DNA from 3 places in the Actinosynnema sp. NPDC037264 genome. Region 1 is predicted to be linked to each of the others. Evidence: riboswitches for the same ligand, from Rfam matches in the RefSeq annotation. Region 1 holds a riboswitch; each other region holds the start of a gene.

What was found. A riboswitch is a leader RNA that binds a small molecule or an ion and turns the genes downstream of it on or off. The one in region 1 is predicted to bind S-adenosylmethionine.
Region 2: another riboswitch for S-adenosylmethionine. It lies ahead of thrC (threonine synthase); the one in region 1 lies ahead of ACZ7GX_RS35335 (methionine ABC transporter ATP-binding protein).
Region 3: another riboswitch for S-adenosylmethionine. It lies ahead of ACZ7GX_RS30890 (aminotransferase class V-fold PLP-dependent enzyme); the one in region 1 lies ahead of ACZ7GX_RS35335 (methionine ABC transporter ATP-binding protein).

Annotation. Positions count from the first base shown of each region.
Region 1 covers NZ_JBVJVK010000050.1:41,981-48,014, forward strand. Annotated here, with positions in the region: gene ACZ7GX_RS35325 (MetQ/NlpA family ABC transporter substrate-binding protein) at 372-1,178, opposite strand; gene ACZ7GX_RS35330 (methionine ABC transporter permease) at 1,207-1,890, opposite strand; gene ACZ7GX_RS35335 (methionine ABC transporter ATP-binding protein) at 1,887-2,897, opposite strand; SAM riboswitch class I at 3,101-3,193, opposite strand; gene rsmA (16S rRNA (adenine(1518)-N(6)/adenine(1519)-N(6))-dimethyltransferase RsmA) at 3,280-4,158, opposite strand; gene ACZ7GX_RS35345 (resuscitation-promoting factor) at 4,169-5,602, opposite strand; gene ACZ7GX_RS35350 (TatD family hydrolase) at 5,882-6,034, opposite strand, start outside.
Region 2 covers NZ_JBVJVK010000015.1:131,453-137,486, forward strand. Annotated here, with positions in the region: gene thrC (threonine synthase) at 1-1,131, opposite strand, end outside; SAM riboswitch class I at 1,143-1,258, opposite strand; gene holA (DNA polymerase III subunit delta) at 1,356-2,339, shown strand; gene rpsT (30S ribosomal protein S20) at 2,678-2,938, opposite strand; gene ACZ7GX_RS19185 (glycoside hydrolase family 3 N-terminal domain-containing protein) at 3,068-5,347, opposite strand; gene ACZ7GX_RS19190 (TSUP family transporter) at 5,486-6,034, shown strand, end outside.
Region 3 covers NZ_JBVJVK010000037.1:28,028-34,061, reverse strand. Annotated here, with positions in the region: gene ACZ7GX_RS30910 (TetR/AcrR family transcriptional regulator) at 1-116, shown strand, start outside; gene ACZ7GX_RS30905 (DUF167 domain-containing protein) at 109-390, shown strand; gene ACZ7GX_RS30900 (M28 family metallopeptidase) at 387-1,334, opposite strand; gene ACZ7GX_RS30895 (potassium/proton antiporter) at 1,532-3,013, shown strand; SAM riboswitch class IV at 3,153-3,267, shown strand; gene ACZ7GX_RS30890 (aminotransferase class V-fold PLP-dependent enzyme) at 3,308-4,630, shown strand; gene lspA (signal peptidase II) at 4,654-5,238, shown strand; gene ACZ7GX_RS30880 (RluA family pseudouridine synthase) at 5,312-6,034, shown strand, end outside.

The DNA of each region.
Region 1 (6,034 bases):
TCACGCACTCCCGCTCACGCACCCGCTTGCCTACACAAAGGAAGGGCTTCGTGTCATCCCGCCGACCTGGCGCAGCCCTACCGCACGTGTCAAGGGGGGCACCGTCCAGCGATACCCACGGCCTGAACCGATGCCGCCCCCCTTGACACGTGTGGTAGCCCTTCGGGAGGTCGGTGGGATGACACGAAACCCGGACCAACAACGGACCCGGCACAAAACCACCCACCGCCGTCATCCTGCTGATCTGCCCGTCCGGCGAGGACACTCTTTTCGTCCTCCAGGACTCTCCGGCCGTCCTCCAGGACTCTCCGCCCGTCCGGCGAGGACACTCTTTTCGTCCTTCAGGACTCTCCGCTCAGACGGCAGGACCCTCAGACCGCGAGGACCGAGCCCGAGAACGTCTCCTTGATGTAGTCCTTGACCTGCTGCGACTGGAGCAGGGCGAGCAGGTCCTTCACGCGCGGGTCGTCCTTGAGGTCGGTTCGGGTGACCAGGCCGTTCGCGTTGGGGTTGCCCTCGGCCTTCTCCAGCGCCAGCGCGTCGGACGCGGGGTTCAGGCCGGCGTCGATGGCGTAGTTGCCGTTCACCACGGACGCGTCGGTGTCGTCCAGCGAACGCGGCAGCTGCGCGGCCTCCAGCTCGACGAACTCCAGCCCGCGCGGGTTCTCCGCGACGTCCCGGACGGTCGCCGTCTTCTCCGCGCCCGGCGTGATCTTGATCAGCCCGTTGTCCTGCAGCAGCTTCAGGCCGCGCGCCTCGTTGGTCGCGTCGTTCGCCACGGCCACGCGGGCGCCGGACGGCAGGTCGGCCAGCGACTTGTGCTTCTTCGAGTACACGCCGAGCGGCTCCAGGTGGACCGGCCCGATCCACTCGAGCGGCGCGCCGCTCTCCGCCTTGAACGTGTCCAGGTACGGCACGGTCTGGAAGTAGTTCGCGTCCAGCGACCCGTCCACCAGCGCCGTGTTCGGCTGCACGTAGTCGGTGAACTCGACGACCTCGATCTTCAGGCCCTTCGACGCGGCGAGGTTGTCCGCCACGTACCGCAGGACCTGGGCGTGCGGGACCGGGCTCACGCCGACCTTGAGCGGCGCGTTCGGGTCGGACGCGGCGCCGGTGTCGCCACTACCGCAGCCCACCGCGGTCAGCAGCACGGCCAGCAGGGCAGCACGAATACGCATTTCATTCCTTAGGTGAGGAGAAAAACGATCAGACGGACGCGGTGCGGCGGCGGTCGACGCCGCGGGCCACGCGGTTGGTGGTGAACTGGATCGCGGTGGCGATGACCGCCAGCACGACGACCGTGCTCCACAGGTAGCGGTCGTTGAACCGCTGGTAGCCCATGCGCACGGCGAGGTCGCCGAGCCCTCCGCCGCCGACCACGCCGGCCATCGCCGAGTAGCCCAGCAGCGCGATCGCGGTCACGCCGATGGCGTTGACCAGCGCGGGCAACGACTCGCGGAGCAGCACGCTGCGCACGATCCGCACCGTGGACGACCCGGTGGTGACGGCGGCCTCGACCACCGACACGTGCACCTCGGCCAGCACGTTCTGCACCAGCCTGCCGACGAACGGGATCGCGCCCACGGCGAGCGGCACGATGGCCGCCGTCGGTCCGATGGTGCTGCCGAGCAGCAGCCTGGTCAGCGAGGTGAGCACCACCAGCAGGACCAGGAACGGCATGGAGCGGCCCAGGTCCACGACGAACCCGAGCACCTTGTGCAGCACCGGCCGGGGCCTCAGCCCACCGGGTGCGGTGAGCTGAAGCCAGATGCCGACAGGTGCTCCGAGCAGAACGGCGATCAGGGTGGAGACGACCACCATGTACAACGTCTCGCCGGTGGCGACCAGCAGGTCGTCGAACACGATGGACCAGGGTGTTGCGGACCTCACGCAGCTACTCCCTGAGGACCCGACAGGGTCCGGCGCACCGAGCCGCCCGCTTCCGAGATCCACTCCAGCGCCGAGTCGGCGCGCTCGCCCTTCAGGCCGACCCGGAACCGGGCCACCGGGGTCTCGCCGAGCCTGGTCAGGCCGCCGCCGAGCAGGTTGAGCTCCACGCCGAACCGGCCGGTGGCCTCGGGCAGCAGCGCGCCCACGGCGGCGAAGCCGATCAGCACGACGTCCGCGACCCGGTCGAACGCGGACTCCGCCGCCGGGTTCTGGTCCACGGCGGGCAGCAGCGACGCGGCCGTGCGGCTCGCGGCGTCCGACACCAGGTCGAGCACCTTGCCGTGCTCCACCACGCGGCCGTCCTCCAGCACCGCGACGGCGTCGCAGATCTTCCGGACCACGCCCATGTCGTGCGTGACCACGAGGACCGTCACGCCGAGCTCGGCGCGCGCCCGGTCCAGCACGGCGAGCACCGAGCCGGTGGTCTCGGGGTCCAGCGCGGACGTCGGCTCGTCGGCCAGCAGCACGGACGGCGACGCGGCGAGCGCCCGCGCGACCGCGATCCGCTGGCGCTGGCCGCCGGAGAGCTGGTCGGGGTAGGAGCCCGCCTTGTCGGTCAGCCCCACCAGGTCCAGCAGCTCGGCGACGCGGGTGCGGCGCTGCGGCCCGGCCACGCCCGCGGCTTCCAGCGGCAGCGCGACGTTGCCCGCGGCGGTGCGCTGGCGCAGCAGGGAATCCCCTTGCGGCACCACGCCGATCTGCCGGCGGGCGGCGCGCAGCGCGGTGCCGTCGAGCGAGACGAGGTCGGTGCCGTCGACGCGGATCGCGCCGCTGTCGGGCCGCTCCAGGAGCGCGACGCACCGGGCCAGGGTGGACTTGCCCGCCCCGCTGGGGCCGACGACGCCGAGCACGGTGCCCGCGGCGACGTCCAGGTTCACGCCGTCCAGCGCGCGAACCTGCCCGGTACTCCCGGGGAAGGTCTTGGTGAGGTTCTCGACAGTGATCACGTTTTCGCTCCACGACGGCATGCGGCAGCGCACGCCCGGGGCGTGCGTGACCGACGGCTCAGCTCGGAAAGGTGTCCTGGGTGAAGGACGCGGGGATTCGAGGCGCCTGCGGCTGCTCAGCGGCTGCGACAGGCGGACGACGTGCGGCGACCGTGGTCGACCACCCGCCGGCGGGTGAGCATTCGCATCCTGGGCACGTGATTCCTCCATCGTTCCTGGCGGAAGCACCTGCCCCCGTGGAGGGGTGGTTGCTGCGGCGTCGTGGAGCCAGGTCTCTCGGCCGCTCGGGATGGCACCACGAGTAGACCCGACCGGGCCCGGCTGACGCAAGTCCGAACCAGGATCGTCCGGCAAATCACACTTTCGGCCGAAAGATCAACGACTAGCGGGCGGACGCGGCCTCGGCTATCCGGATGAAGTCGCCGACGGCCAGTTGTTCGCCGCGCGCCGAGGGGTCCACGCCCGCCTCGACGAGCAGCCGGTGCGCCTCGGCGGCCGAGCCTGCCCAGCCCGACAGCGCGCCGCGCAGCATCTTGCGGCGTTGCGCGAAGGCCGCGTCCACCAAGGCGAACAGCCGCTTCTGGTCCACAGTGGACAGCTGCTCGTGCCGGTCGAACGCGACCAGCGCCGAGTCCACGTTCGGCACGGGCCAGAACACCGAGCGCGGCACGGGACCGGCCCGGCGGGCGTCCGCGTACCAGGCGAGCTTCACGCTGGGCACGCCGTAGACCTTGCTGCCGGGACCGGCGGCCATCCGGTCGGCCACCTCCGACTGCACCATCACCAGGCCCGTGCGCAACGACGGCAGCACGGCCAGCAGGTGCAGCACCACGGGCACGGCCACGTTGTACGGCAGGTTCGCCACCAGGGCGGTCGGCGCGACCGGGAGCTGCTCCGGGGTGACGCGCATCGCGTCGGCGTGCACGACGGACAGCCGGTCGGCCAGCTCAGCGGCCCGCTCCGCCACCGTGACCGGCAGGCGGTCGGCCAGCACGCCGTCGATCTCCACGGCCACCAGCGCGCGACAGGAGGGCAGCAACGCCAACGTGAGCGAGCCCAGGCCGGGCCCGACCTCGAGCACCACGTCGTCCGGGCGCAGGTCGGCCGCCGCCACGATGCGCCGCACCGTGTTCGGGTCGTGCACGAAGTTCTGCCCCAGCTTCTTCGTGGGGCGGATGTCCAGTTCGGCGGCCAGCCGACGCACGTCGGCCGGCCCGAGGAGGTGGCTCCCCGAACCGGCCGACGTCGAGTCCTGTGTCACCGGCACATTGTTACGGCAAGCCGAGCTTCTGCTGGCAGTGGGGCCACGCCGAGTAGCCGCCGCGCGCGTCGCGGAGCTTGGTGGCGATGGCGATCTGCTGCTCGCGGGTCGCCTGGTGCGGGTACGCGGCGTACTGGCTGCCGCCGTAGGCGTCCCAGGTGCCCTTGTTGAACTGCAGGCCGCCGTAGTAGCCGTTGCCGGTGTTGATGGCCCAGTTGCCGGTCGCCTCGCACTGCGCCAGCGCGTCCCACACCGCACCGTCGGGCGGGAGCTTGGTGCCGACCTTGACCTTCTTCGGCTTCGGCTCCTTGGTGACCTTCGCGCCCAGCTTCTCCCGGCCGACCTCCTGGCCGTTCTTGACCGTGACGCGGTAGGTGACGATCTGCTCGCCGGCCTCGCCCGGGTCCAGGACCTCTTTCTGGCCCTTCATCATCGTGTCGTCCTTGACCTCCTCGACGGGCGGCTGGATGGCCTCCGTCGCGTTGATCACCGACACGCCGGTGCGCGTGATGTGGACCTCGGCGCCGTTGGTGACGCGCAGGTCGACCGCCGTCTCGAGCTTGTCCTCGGGGCCGAGCGAGAGGTTCTCGTTCTTCAGCAGCTCGTCGACGGTCACGGCCGTCGTCTGAATCTGCCGGGGCGCGTTGCCGCCGTCGTAGAGCGTGATGGTCTTGAGGCTCTTGACCTCGAGCGACAGGCCGTCGAGCGGGACGTCCATGTTGCGGTCGTGGGAGAGCCAGGCGCCCTCGTCGTTCACCTGCAACTGGTCCAGCGCCTCGTCCACGGTGACCGAGCGGACCCAGCCCTCGCGCTGCTCGCCGTCGACCGTCATCTTCACCAGGCGGCCGCGGTCCAGCGAGATCTTCCCGCCGTCGCTCACCTTGGCCTGGGGTGACGGGCTCAGCGCGTCGTGCTCGCCGATCGCGATGCCCTCGTCGGCGAGGATCTCGCCGACGGTCGACTCGTACGTGCGGACGGTGGTGGCCTCGCCGTCGACGTCGACCGTGACGGACTTGTCCATCGCGATCGCGGTGGCGCCGCCGCCGGAGATGGTGACCAGCACGGTGAGGACCGCGGCCTTCAGGAAGCGCCGCTTCCACTTCCCCGCGGCTTCGACCAGTGCGGCGGGCGGGGCGCTCGGCCGCTCGGCGGCCAGGCTGCCCGCGACCCGGTCCTGGGAGACCTCGTCGGGGATGATGATCGGTGGCAGGAGCGTGGTCTCGGCGTTGATCAGCCGGATCAGCTCGTCGACGTCGACGTTCGCGCTCTCCAGCAGCGCGTCGGCGTCCGGTCCCAGCACTTCCAGCACGTCGTCCGGGGTGATGGTGAACACCGCGGTGTCCCATTCGGACGGCGGCCCGGGTCTGTCCAGGACGTCGACACCGGTCGCGGGTGTCGACTGCACGGGCGTAAACCAGTCGGTGTCCTCGTTGAACGAGTTCACGGGTTGCCATACCTCCTGAAGGCGCGAAGTCCGGCGACGCGCACGGTCGATGTCGGTGGTCAGCTGGTGATCTCCGGCAACTCCCGTGCGTTCTCGGCTTCTCGCTTCTGGTGTCAACGTGACCCGCCCCGACTGCGGGTGCGCCCCGAATCACGACTCGGGGCACGGTCACGGGACCGTAACGGGTTCACGGGGGTTGTGCCAACACCCCGACAACCCTTGTGAGTTCAGTCACTCCGTTAGGGGAGCAAGTCTGTCCGCCATTCGTCGTAAGGAGGACTACGACCTCACCGCGTCACGAAGACCGAAGACGCGTTCGGCGTTTCGGGTGATCTTCGTGGCCAACTCACCCAGGTCGGTCTCACGCAGCGTCGCCATGTCCCGGAGCGTGTAGTTCGCGCAATACGGCTCGTTCGGGCGACCTCGGTACGG
Region 2 (6,034 bases), on a different contig from region 1:
GTCCAGTTGGCCGGTCTCGATGAGCTTCTTCGCGGTGGCGACGGTGACGCCGCCGGCCGTCTCGGCGAAGATGCCTTCGGTCCGGGCCAGGAGGCGGATGCCCTCGACGACCTCCTCGTCGGTGACGTCCTCGATCGCGCCGTTGGTGCGGCGGACGGCGTCCAGCACGTAGGGGCCGTCGGCGGGGGCGCCGATCGCCAGCGACCTGGCGATGGTGTCCGGGCGGACCGGGCTGACCACGTCGTGGCCCGCCTTGAAGGCGGCCGAGACGGGGGAGCAGCCGGTGGCCTGCGCGCCGAACACGCGGTACGGGGTCTGCTCGACCAGGTCGAGGTCGCCCAGCTCGCGGAAGGACTTGTCGACCTTCGTCAACTGCGAGCCGGACGCGATGGGCACCACGATCTGGTCGGGCAGCCGCCAGCCGAGCTGTTCGGCGACCTCGTACCCGAGCGTCTTGGAGCCCTCGGCGTAGTAGGGGCGGACGTTGACGTTGACGAACGCCCAGTCCTCGTGCTCGGCGGCCAGTTCCTGCGCCAGCCGGTTCACGTCGTCGTAGTTGCCGTCGACGGTGATCAGGTTGCCGCCGTAGACGGCGGTCATGAGGATCTTCGCCCGCTCCAGCGTGGAGGGCACCAGGACCACGGACTCCCAGCCCGCGCGGGCCGCGGCGGCGGCGACGGCGTTGGCCAGGTTGCCGGTGGACGGGCAGGCCAGGACCTTGAAGCCCAGTTCGCGGGCGGCGGCGAGGGCGACGCCGACCACGCGGTCCTTGAACGAGTGGGTCGGGTTGCCGGTGTCGTCCTTCACCCACACCTTGCGCACGCCGAGGGCCTTGGCGAGGCGGTCGGCCTCGATCAGGCGGGTGCCGCCGGGGTTGGTGTTGGGGTGCGACTCGACGGTGGTCGGCACGGGGAGCAGGCCGCGGTAGCGCCAGATCGACCGGGGGCCCGCCTCGATGTCCTCGCGACGGATCCGACCGAAGTCGTAGGCCACTTCCAGCGGCCCGAAACACTCCAGACAGGCGTATTCGGCGGCGAGCGGCGTCTCGTGGCCGCATTCGCGACACGACAGCGCGCGGGCAGGACCGAGGTCGAAGGAGGTGGTGGCCGAGGGCACACTGACAGCAGTCATCGCGAGGTATCTCCTCATCTTTCCCGCGCACCGCGGGTCGGAATTGGCACCGTGGTCGCCAGCGGACGCTGTGCGACGGGTTGCCGGGGCTTCTTCGGGCCGATCCCTCTGCCCCTCTGGATGAGCGGTATTCAGTTGTGGGCTTCAACTTACGTCACGATCCCGACCCTCAGCCAGCGACGTCCACCATCCGGACGTCTGCCACCCGTGGGAGGATCGCGCCCGTGAGTGCGCCCGCTGACATGCCCGACGCCGTGCACCTGATCCTCGGCGAGGAGGAGTTGCTGGTCGAGCGCGCGGTGCGCGGTGCGCTGGCCGCGGCGCGGAAAGCCGATCCGCAGGCCGACCTGACCCGCGTCCGCGTGACCGATCTCACCCCGCCTGAGCTGGCGGAACTGGTGAGCCCGTCGCTGTTCGCCGAGGGACGGGTGGTCGCGCTGGAGGCCGCGCAGGAGTGCGGCAAGGAGATCGCCGACGCGGTCATCGGCTACGCCAAGGCCCCGGCGGACGGGGTGACGGTGGTGGTCGTCCACAGTGGCGGCGGGCGCAGCAAGGCGGCCAAGGACCTGCCCGCGGCGCTGCGCAAGGCAGGCGCCCGGGTGACCGAGTGCCCCAAGATCACCAAGGCGGCGGACCGGGAAGCGTTCGTGCGCAACGAGATCCGCGCGGCGGGCGGCGGCAAGGCCGACCCGGAGGCCGTGGCGGCGCTGATCGAGGCGGTGGGGTCGGACCTGCGCGAGTTGGCGGCGGCGGCGTCGCAGCTCGTCGCCGACACGGGCGGCAAGGTGGACGCCGAGGCGGTCCGCCGCTACCACCGCGGGCGGGCCGAGGTGACCGGGTTCGCGGTCGCGGAGAAGGCCGTGATGGGTGATCGGGCCGGTGCGCTGGAGGCGTTGCGGTGGGCGATCCAGCTCGGCGTGCCGCACGTCTTGGTCGCCGATGCCCTGGCCGACGCGGTGCGCACGATCGCGCGGGTGTCCGCGGTGGGCCGGGGCGACCCGTTCAAGCTGGCGGGCGAACTCGGCATGCCGCCGTGGAAGGTGAAGAAGGCCCAAGGCCAGTCGCGTGGCTGGGAAGACCGAGGGCTGGCAGCCGCGATGACGGTGGTCGCGGACCTGAACGCCGACGTCAAGGGCGCCGCCGCCGACTCGGGCTACGCCCTGGAACGCGCCGTGCTGAAGATCGTCGCCGCCCACGGCCGCCGCTGACGGAGGCCTAGGGGATCGCACGGTCGGGCGGTCGGGGATCCGGAGGCTGGGGATCCGGAGGCTGGGGGATCGGGCGGCTGGGTGGCTGGTGGCCGGCGCTGGACCCTGGCGGCCAGGTGGCTGACGGCTGGCGGCCAAGTGGTTCGCGGCGGGGTGGGCGGTACTGGCTGAGGGCCGGGAAGTCAGCGGCTGAGCGGCCGGTGGCCTGGTGGCTGGCTGGGCGAGGGTCGGTGCTGGTCGGGGCGGTGGCAGCTGGGGCGGTGGTCAGTGGTCGGCCGCACACGAAAGCGCCGCCCACCCCGCGCGGGGGTGGGCGGCGCTTTGGCGTGAAGACCAGATCAGATCTGGTTGGCGCGCCGCGCCAGCGCCGACTTCTTGTTGGCGGCCTGGTTGGCGTGGATCACGCCCTTGGAGACGGCCTTGTCGAGCTTGCGGGACGCGTCCTGCGCCAGCGCGACGGCCTTCTCCTTGTCACCGGCCTCGGCGGCCTCACGGAACTTGCGGATGGCGGTCTTGAGGGACGACTTGACGGCCTTGTTGCGCAGGCGCGCCTTCTCGTTCGTCTTGATCCGCTTCATCTGGGACTTGATGTTCGCCACGCGAAAGCCACCTTTTCCTCGGTCTCGGAGTCGCACCGCGCTTGTCACCGGCTCCGCCCCCGCGAAGGGGCGGTCTTCCTCCACAGCGGAATGCCGCGCGGGTACGACCGAGAAGGTTATCAGGGCAGCTCACCGCACCGTGAATCGAGCCCTCCCGTCGCCGACCACGACCTCGTAGCCGCCCCTGGCGACCTCGGGCTTGCCCGACGCGTCCATGTCGCCCGCCGTCACCGCGAGCCGCTGCACGTCGAACGTCACCTCGACCGCCCGCTGCTCACCGGCCTTCAACGCCACCCGCGTGAAGCCGACCAGGCGCTGCGGCGGCGTGAGCACCTTGCTCACCGGCTGGTGCACGTACACGGGCACGACGAGCGTGCCGTCACGTCCACCGGTGTTGGCCACGGTCACCGACACCTTCACCTGGCCGTCCCGCCGCACCTCCGTCGACTTCAGCGTCGGCGCGGACGTGGTGAACGTCGTGTACGACAGGCCGTGCCCGAACGCGAACGCCGGGTCGTACCCGGAGCTGGGCGCGGTGTTCGCGCCGCGCACCTGGTCGTAGGAGAACGGCTGGTCGCCGACCGACTTCGGCCAGGACACCGGCAGCCTGCCGCTGGGGTTCACCGCGCCGAACAGCACGTCGGCGATCGCGCCGCCGCCCTCGGACCCGGGCAGCCAGCCCGCGACCAGCGCCGGGGCGTCGGCCACCGTGCCGAGCACCTGCGGCCGGCCGGTCAGCAGCACGACGACCACCGGCTTGCCGGTCGCCCGCACCGCGTCCACCAGGCCCTGCTGCGCAGCGGTCAGCGCGGGCTCCTCGGTGTCCGCCTCACCCTCCGCGCCCGGGTCCTCACCGAGCACGACGACCACCGCGTCGGCGTCACCCGCCTGCGCCACCGCGTCGGCCTGCGTGGCCGCGCCGACCACGTTCGCCGACGGCACGGCGGCCTTGATGCCCTGCAGCACGGTCACCGTGGGCGGCATCGGCGACGAGTCCGGCACGCCCTGCCAGCCGACCGACCAGCCGCCGAGCTGCCTGGCCGCGGAGTCGGCCGCGTCACCGGTCACCACGAGCTTGCCCACGCCGGTCGACAGGGGCAGCACGCCGTCGTTGCGCAGCAGCACCGCGCTCTCCGCCGCCGCCTGGCGGGCCAGCGCCCGGTCCGCGCCGTTCACGATCGCGTCGGCCTTCTCCACGTCGACGAACGGCTTCTCGAACAGCCCCAGCTCGAACTTGAGCTTCAGGATCCGCCGCACGGCCTGGTCGATCCGCTTGCCGGGGATCGCACCGCTCCGCACGCCCGCCAGCAGCCCGGCGGTGAACCCGGCCGCGTCCGACGGCTCCATCGCCATGTCGACGCCCGCGTTCACGGCCATCGCGATGGCCTCCTCGTAGTCCGCCGCCACGTGGTAGCGGTCCACCAGGAACCGGATGTCCTCCCAGTCGGTGATCGCCACGCCCCGGAACCCCATCCGGTCGCGCAACTGCGTGGTCAGCAGGTACTTCGACGCGTGCGCGGGCACGCCGTTCACCGCACCGGAGTTGATCATCACGGTGCCGACGCCCGCGTCGAACTGCGGCTGGAACGCGGGCAGCACGGTGTCCTGGAGGTACCGGATCGGCAGCTGGGCGGGCGCGCGGTCGTGGCCGTTGAACGGCTCCGAGTAGCCCGCGAAGTGCTTGGCGGTCGCGGTCAGCTTCGCCGTGCCGTCGGTCGGGTCGGCCTGCTGCCCGCGCACGTTCGCCGCGGCCAGCGCGCCGGCCAGCACCGGGTCCTCGCTGTAGGTCTCGTAGTACCGCCCCCAGCGGGTGTCACGCGCGATGTCGGACACCGGCGCGAAGTTCCAGAACACGCCGGTGGCCCGCATCGCCCGACCGGTGGACTTGCCGAGCTGCTCCTGCAGCTCCGGGTTCCACGTCGCGCCGAGGCCGATCTGGTGCGGGAACATCGTGGCGCTGAGCACGTTCGAGTGGCCGTGCACGCCGTCCGCGCCGTAGATCAGCGGGATCCGCAGCCTGCTGTGGTCCAGCGAGTACTTCTGGATGGCGTTGGTCATCTCCGCCCACGCGCGGGGCGTGTTCGGGTTGGGCGCGTCGCCGCCGCCGGAGAGGATCGAGCCGACCTTCGCGTCCTCCAGCACCGCCTTCATGCAGTCCTCGCGCAGCGGACCGGGGTTCCACTCGCAGTTGCCGCGCAGCTTGCCCAGCCGGATCTGGGTCATCTGGCCGACCTTCTCCTCGAGCGTCATGCGCTTGAGGAGGTCGTCGACGCGCCGGTCGACCGGCGCCCGGGCGTCCTGGTAGCCCTGCCCGGCGGGCTCCATCACGCCGCTGGCTTGCGCGCCGGTGACCAACAGGGCCAGCGTGACCAGCGCGGCGACCGCGGTCCGCTTGCGGGATCTCAACACCGAGAACCTCCAGGTCGATCGGGGAACACCCGCGAACACCCTCCCTGTGTGAATCGGCCCACAACAGGGCTGAACGGCCCATTCTGGGAGCGCTCCCACTGCAGTAAGGGGTGAAATGCAGTACGCCCGTCTTGTTTCATGTGCCGTGTGACCGCCGCACTCGACTGGCCCGGCTTCGGGCACATCTCGCTCGCCGCCCTGCTGTTCCTCTGCCTGGCCGCCCTCGTCGCGGGCGCGGTCGACGCGGTGGTTGGCGGCGGCGGGCTGGTCCAGCTGCCCGCGCTGCTGCTGATCGCGCCCGGCGGCCAGCCGCTCTACGCGCTGGCCACCAACAAGATCGCCTCCGTGGTCGGCACGGCGGCGGCGGTGCGGACCTACTCCCGGCAGACCACGATCGACTGGTCCTCGGCGTTGCCGATGGCGTCGGCCGCGTTCGCGGGCGCGGTGGCCGGTGCGGCGTTCGCCGGGGCGTTGGCGCCCGGCGTGCTCAACGGCGTGGTGCTCGTCGCGCTGGTCGGCGTCGGCCTCTACACGTGGCGCAAGCCGGAGTTGGGCGTGGCCGAGGCGCCGAGGTTCACCCGCTTCGCGCAGATCGCCGTGATGGCCGCGGGCGGGGCGTTGATCGGCTTCTACGACGGCCTGGCGGGTCCGGGCACGGGCGCGTTCCTGGTGTTCCTGCTCGTGGGC
Region 3 (6,034 bases), on a different contig from region 1:
TCGCCTACTCGGTCTACCTGGGGCAGGCCCAGCTGCTGGCGGCCGGCCCGCACCTGGTGCGGGCGCGGCGGGCGTTGGTGGAGGAGACGTTGACCCTGGTGCTGTGCCGTGGCTGACGCCTTCCGGTTCTCGATCAGGGTCAAGCCGGGCGCGAAGCGCGAGGCCGTCGGCGGCCGGTGGGGTGACGGCGCGCTGGTCGTCGCGGTCGCCGCGCCCGCCGTGGAGGGCAAGGCGAACGAGGCCGTCCGCAAGGCGCTGGCCAAGGCGTTCGGCGTGCGCAGGCAGGACGTCGAGGTGGTCGCGGGCGAGCGCGGCCGGGACAAGGTCGTGCGGGTCGACCCCGCCCCGGCCGGCGCCGCCGAGCTGCTGGCGCGGCTGCTGGACGGCTAGGCCGCCAGCGTCCACAGGGTGTGCGCGATGGCGTCGGTGTGGCGGTCGAGCGCGGTCGCGTTCACGTTCGACGAGGTGTCGCACGAGCGGTGGTAGCAGCGGTCGAACGCGACACCGGCCGAACCGCCCCACTTCTGCGCCTGGGCGGAGGTCTTGATGCCCTCGGCGCCGGTGAACGTGCCGCCGACCGGGATGCCCGCCCGCGCGAACGCGGCGTGGTCGGACCGCCCGCCCACGCTGGTCAGCTCGGTCGGCACGCCGATCGAGCCGAAGTAGCCCTGGAGCGTCTGCTGGAGCTGCAGGGAGCCCGACGGCTGGCCGGACGCGCTGTAGACGAAGTAGCCCGGGTTCGGCGAGCCGATCATGTCGAAGTTGAGGTAGGCGTCGATCCGGGAGCGGTCCGTTGTGGACAGCGAGTTCACGTAGTACGTCGAGCCGACCAGGCCCAGCTCCTCCGCGCCCCACCAGGCGAAGCGCAGGTGCTTGGTCGGCTGGAAGCCGGTGGACCGCACGGCCAGCGCGACCTCCAGCAGCCCGGCCGAGCCGGTGCCGTTGTCGTTGATGCCCGGGCCCGCCGACACGCTGTCGAGGTGGCCGCCGAGCATGACCACGTTGTTCAGGTCGCCGCCCGGCCAGTCGGCGATCAGGTTGTAGCCGGTGGCGCCGTTGCTGGTGAACGACTGCACCCTGGTGGTGAACCCGGCGGCGTCCAACTTGGACTTCACCCAGTTCACCGAGGCCAGGTAGCCCGGACGGCCGTGCGCCCGGTTGCCGCCGTTCGAGGTGGCGATGCTCTGGAGCTGGGCCAGGTCGGCCTGCACGGCGGAGACCGGGATGTTCGGCCCGGCCAGGGCGGAGGGCGGCGCGGCGGTGGCCGGGCCGGTGCCCGAGCCGAGGAGCGCGCCGGTGGTGACCAGCGCGATGGAGATCGTTCGCAGCTTCACGGTGACTCCAGCAGGGAGGTGCGGGGACGTGGAGGTGACCGGGGGCGGCGGACCCTGTCGTCAACATGCACGGTTTCGCATGGTTCCCGCTAGCGACGTTCGGCTGGTGACGCTGCGTGCGGTGCCGGATTCGTCCATTTCGGTATCACCGGGGAGAATGACCCCGTCGGGTGACGCAGCGGCGGCGTGGAGGTCGAGTGGGCGATGTGACGGGCTACTTGGGCATAGCCGCCGCGGTCCTGCTGCTCTCGGTCATCGCGGTCAGGGTGTCGATCCGGCTCGGTCTGCCGTCCCTCCTGCTCTACCTCGGCATCGGGGTGCTGCTCGGCGAAGCCGTGGTGGGCATCCAGTTCGAGGACGCCGACCTGACCCGCTCGCTCGGCACGGTGGCGCTCGTGCTGATCCTCACCGAGGGTGGTCTCACCACCCGGTGGAGCGCGGTGAAGCCCGCGCTCGGCCTCGGCATCGCGCTGTCGACGGTCGCCGTCGGCGTGAGCATCGCGGTCACCGGGTTCGCGCTGCACTTCCTGCTGGACATGGACTGGCGCACGGCGCTGCTGTGGGGCGCCGTGCTGTCGTCCACCGACGCGGCGGCCGTGTTCAGCGTGTTGCGCGGGGTGGGCGTCGGCAAGCGGCTCATCGGCTCGCTGGAACTGGAGTCCGGCATCAACGACGCGCCGGTCTACATCGCCGTCGTGCTGCTCGCCGCGCCGGACCCGATCACGTGGACCGCGCCGCTGCTGATGGGCTACGAGCTGATCGCGGGCGGGGTGATCGGGATCGTGCTCGGCTGGCTCGGCGGCGTCGGCCTGCGCCGGGCCGCGCTGCCCGCCACCGGCCTGTACCCGCTGGCCACGGTCGCGGTGTGCCTGCTCGCCTACACCGTCGGCGACCTCGCGCACGCGTCCGGCTTCCTGGCCGTCTACATCGCCGCCCTCGTGCTCGGCAACGCCCGCCTGCCGCACCGGGCGGACACCCTGTCGTTCGCCGAAGGGCTGGGCTGGATCGCGCAGATCGGCCTGTTCGTGCTGCTCGGCCTGTACGCGTCGCCGGGACGGCTGCTCGACGCGCTGGTGCCCGCGCTGGTGGCGGGCGCGGTGCTGGTGCTGCTGGCCCGGCCGCTGTCGGTGGCGTTCGCGGCGCTGCCGTTCCGGGTGCCGTGGCGGGAGCAGGTGTTCATCTCGTGGTCCGGGCTGCGCGGGGCCGTGCCGATCGTGTTCGCCCTGATCCCGCTGATCCAGGGCGTGCGCGGGGCGCAGCAGCTGGTGGACGCGGTGTTCGTGCTGGTCGTGGTGCTGACCGTGGTGCAGGGCACGAGCCTGCCGTGGCTGGCCAAGTGGCTGGGGCTGGTCAAGTCCGGCGAGGCGCACGAGGTGCAGGTCGACTCGTCGGCGCTGGACGACCTGGGCGCGGAGCTGCTCCAGGTCCGCATCCAGCCCGGCTCCAAGCTGCACGGCGTGTACCTGTCCGAGCTGCGGCTGCCGCCGGGCTCGTCGGTGAGCCTCGTGGTGCGGGACGCGAACGGCTTCACGCCGCAGCCGACGACCCGCTTGCAGGAGCACGACCAGCTGCTGGTGGTGTGCACCGAGGCCATGCGCACGGCGACCGAGCGCCGCATCCGCGCCGTGGACCGGGCGGGTCGGTTCGCGCGCTGGAAGGGCGACGTCGGTCTGCCGTGACGTGCCCGGGACGGCTCGTGACGTCCCGCGCCGGCCCGTCGTGACGCCCCAGGATCGCGACGCCGGCCCCGCCGTGGCGCTCCCAGGATGTGAACGCCCCTCGACGGGGACGCGCGGGCTGGGTTAGCTTCGGGGCGAAGGTCATGAGTGCCAGCGCTAAGCCCAGGCTTGCTGGCCGGCAACCCTCCTACCGCGGTGGGGTGCCCCTGGTGAGGACCTGGCCTGGCGCGCAGGGCGCCCGGCAAGCGCGGGCTCCCTCTCCGGTGGGGTGTCCCCGGACCCCCGGAGGGCGTCATGACGATCGCAGTTCCCCTCACCACCACCGTCGCGGCTCTGCCCCGTGTGGTCGGCGCGTCGCTGCGCGTGCCGCTGGTCACCGGTGAGCGCGTCGAGTACGCCAACCTCGACCACGCGGCCAGCGCGCCGTGCCTGGAGCAGGTCCGCGACGCCGTGGACGAGGTGCTGCCCTGGTACGCCAGCGTGCACCGGGGCGCGGGCTTCGCCTCGCAGGTCAGCACCAAGGTCTACGAGCAGGCCCGCTCGTCGGTCCGGCGGTTCCTCAACGCCCGCGACAGTGACGCCGTGGTGTTCGCCCGCAACACCACCGACGCGCTGAACCTGCTGGCCAGGAGCCTGCCGAAGCACACCGCCGTGATCCTCTTCGACACCGAGCACCACGCCGCGCTGCTGCCGTGGCGCGGCCCGAACGTGCGTCGCCTGCGCACGCCGGCCTCGCCCGCGCAGGCCGTGCTGGAGCTGGACCGGGCGCTGCGCGCGGCGCCGGTCGGCCCGCGGCTGGTCGTGGTGACCGGCGCGTCCAACGTGACCGGCGAGATCTGGCCGGTGGCCGAGCTGGCCCGGGTGGCCCGCCGGCACGGCGCCCGGATCGCCCTGGACGCCGCCCAGCTCGCGCCGCACCGGCCGGTGGACGTGCGTGCGCTGGACGTCGACTACACCGTGCTCTCGGGGCACAAGATCTACGCCCCGTTCGGCGCGGGCGTGCTGGTCGGCCGGTCCGACTGGTTGCAGGCCGCCGAGCCGTACCTGGTGGGCGGTGGTGCGACGGCCCGCGTCACCGACCACGGCGACCGGCTGGGCGTGGCCTGGTCGGCGGTGCCCGAGCGGCACGAGGCGGGCACGCCGAACGTGGTGGGCGTGCACGCGCTGGCCGTGGCGTGCGACGTGCTGGGCAGGCACTGGGAGCAGACCACCGAGCACGAGCGCGTGCTGCTGGCGCGGCTGCGCGAGGGCCTGAAGACCGTGCCCGGCGTGCACGAGCTGACGCTGTTCGGCTCGGACCAGGACCGGGTGGGTGTGGTGAGCTTCACCGTCGGTGGCCAGGACGCCGGTTACCTGGCCGCCGCGCTGTCCGCCGAACATGGCATCGGCGTGCGTGACGGCGCGTTCTGCGCGCACGTGGCCGTGCACCGGCTCGCCCACGGCGAACGCGCGCTGCGCGCGTCGATCGGGCTGGGCACCACCGAGGAGCACGTGGACCGGTTCGTGGCCGCGTTGCGCGCGCTCGTGGTCGAGGGCTCGCGGTGGGAGTACGAGGTCCGGGAGGGTCGTTGGGCGCCGCTGGACGACCAGCGCGCGCTCCCGCCGTTCCTGCGCTGACTCCGATGCTGGACAATGGCCCGGTGAGCACCGATCCCAACACCGAGCCGGACACGCCGGACCAGCCGGACGCACCGCTGCCGAAGCGACGGGTCCTGCTGCTGGCCGTCATCGCGCCGCTGGTGTTGGCGCTCGACCTGGTCAGCAAGATCATCGCGGTGGACAAGCTGGAGGGGCGCGAGCCGATCGAGCTGTTCGGCGGCCTGCTCTACCTGCCGCTGATCCGCAACACCGGCGCCGCGTTCGGCCTGGCCGAGGGCTGGACGGTGATCCTCGCCCTGATCGCCTCCGGCGTGGTCGTGTTCATCCTGTGGATCGCGCGCCGGCTGCGGTCGGTCGGCTGGGCCATCGGCCTCGGCCTGGTCCTGGGCGGCGCGATGGGCAACCTGGTCGACCGGATCTTCCGCGGCCCCGGCCCGCTGCGCGGCGGCGTGGTCGACTTCATCTCGGTGCTCGACCCGTGGGGCAACTTCTTCCCCGTGTTCAACCTGGCGGACTCCGCCATCTGCGTGGGCGGCGGCGTGATCGTGCTGATGGCGTTGCTCCAGCGCGACTACGACGGCACCCGCGTGGAGAAGAAGTCCAGCGAGAAGAAGGCGGGCGCATGAGCGAGCTTGCGAGCGAGTCATTCAACGCAGCCGGCCCCGCTCTTGCCACGCCGAGCGTCAGCGAGGTGTGCGCATGAGCGGCGACTACCGGTCCCTTCCGGTGCCGGACGGCTTGGACGGGATGAGGGTCGACGCCGGTCTGGCCAAGCTTCTCGGCCTGTCGCGGACCGTGGTGGCGGCGTTGACCGAATCGGGTGACGTCGTGCTCGACGGGCAGCCCGCCGGCAAGTCGGACCGCCTGGTCGCGGGCTCCGTGCTGGAGATCACCCTCCCCGAGCCGGAACGCCCGGTGCAGGTGCAGGCCGTGCCCGTGGAGGGCCTGGTGGTCCTGCACGAGGACGACGACGTGATCGTGGTCGACAAGCCGGTCGGCGTGGCCGTGCACCCCAGCCCCGGCTGGACCGGTCCGACCGTGGTCGGCGGCCTGGCCGCGGCGGGCGTCCGGATCGCCACCTCGGGCGCCGCCGAGCGCCAGGGCGTCGTGCACCGGCTGGACGTCGGCACGACCGGCGTCATGGTGGTGGCCAAGAGCGAGCACGCGTACTCGGCGTTGAAACACGCGTTCAAGGAGCGCACGGTCGACAAGCTCTACCACGCGCTCGTGCAGGGCCACCCGGACCCGATCAAGGGCACCATCGACGCGCCGATCGACCGGCACCCCAAGCACGACTACAAGTTCGCCGTGATGGCGAACGGCAAGCCGAGCATCACGCACTACGAGGTGGTGGAGGCGTTCCGCGCCGCGTCGCTGCTCGACGTGCACCTGGAAACCGGTCGCACGCACCAGATCCGGGTG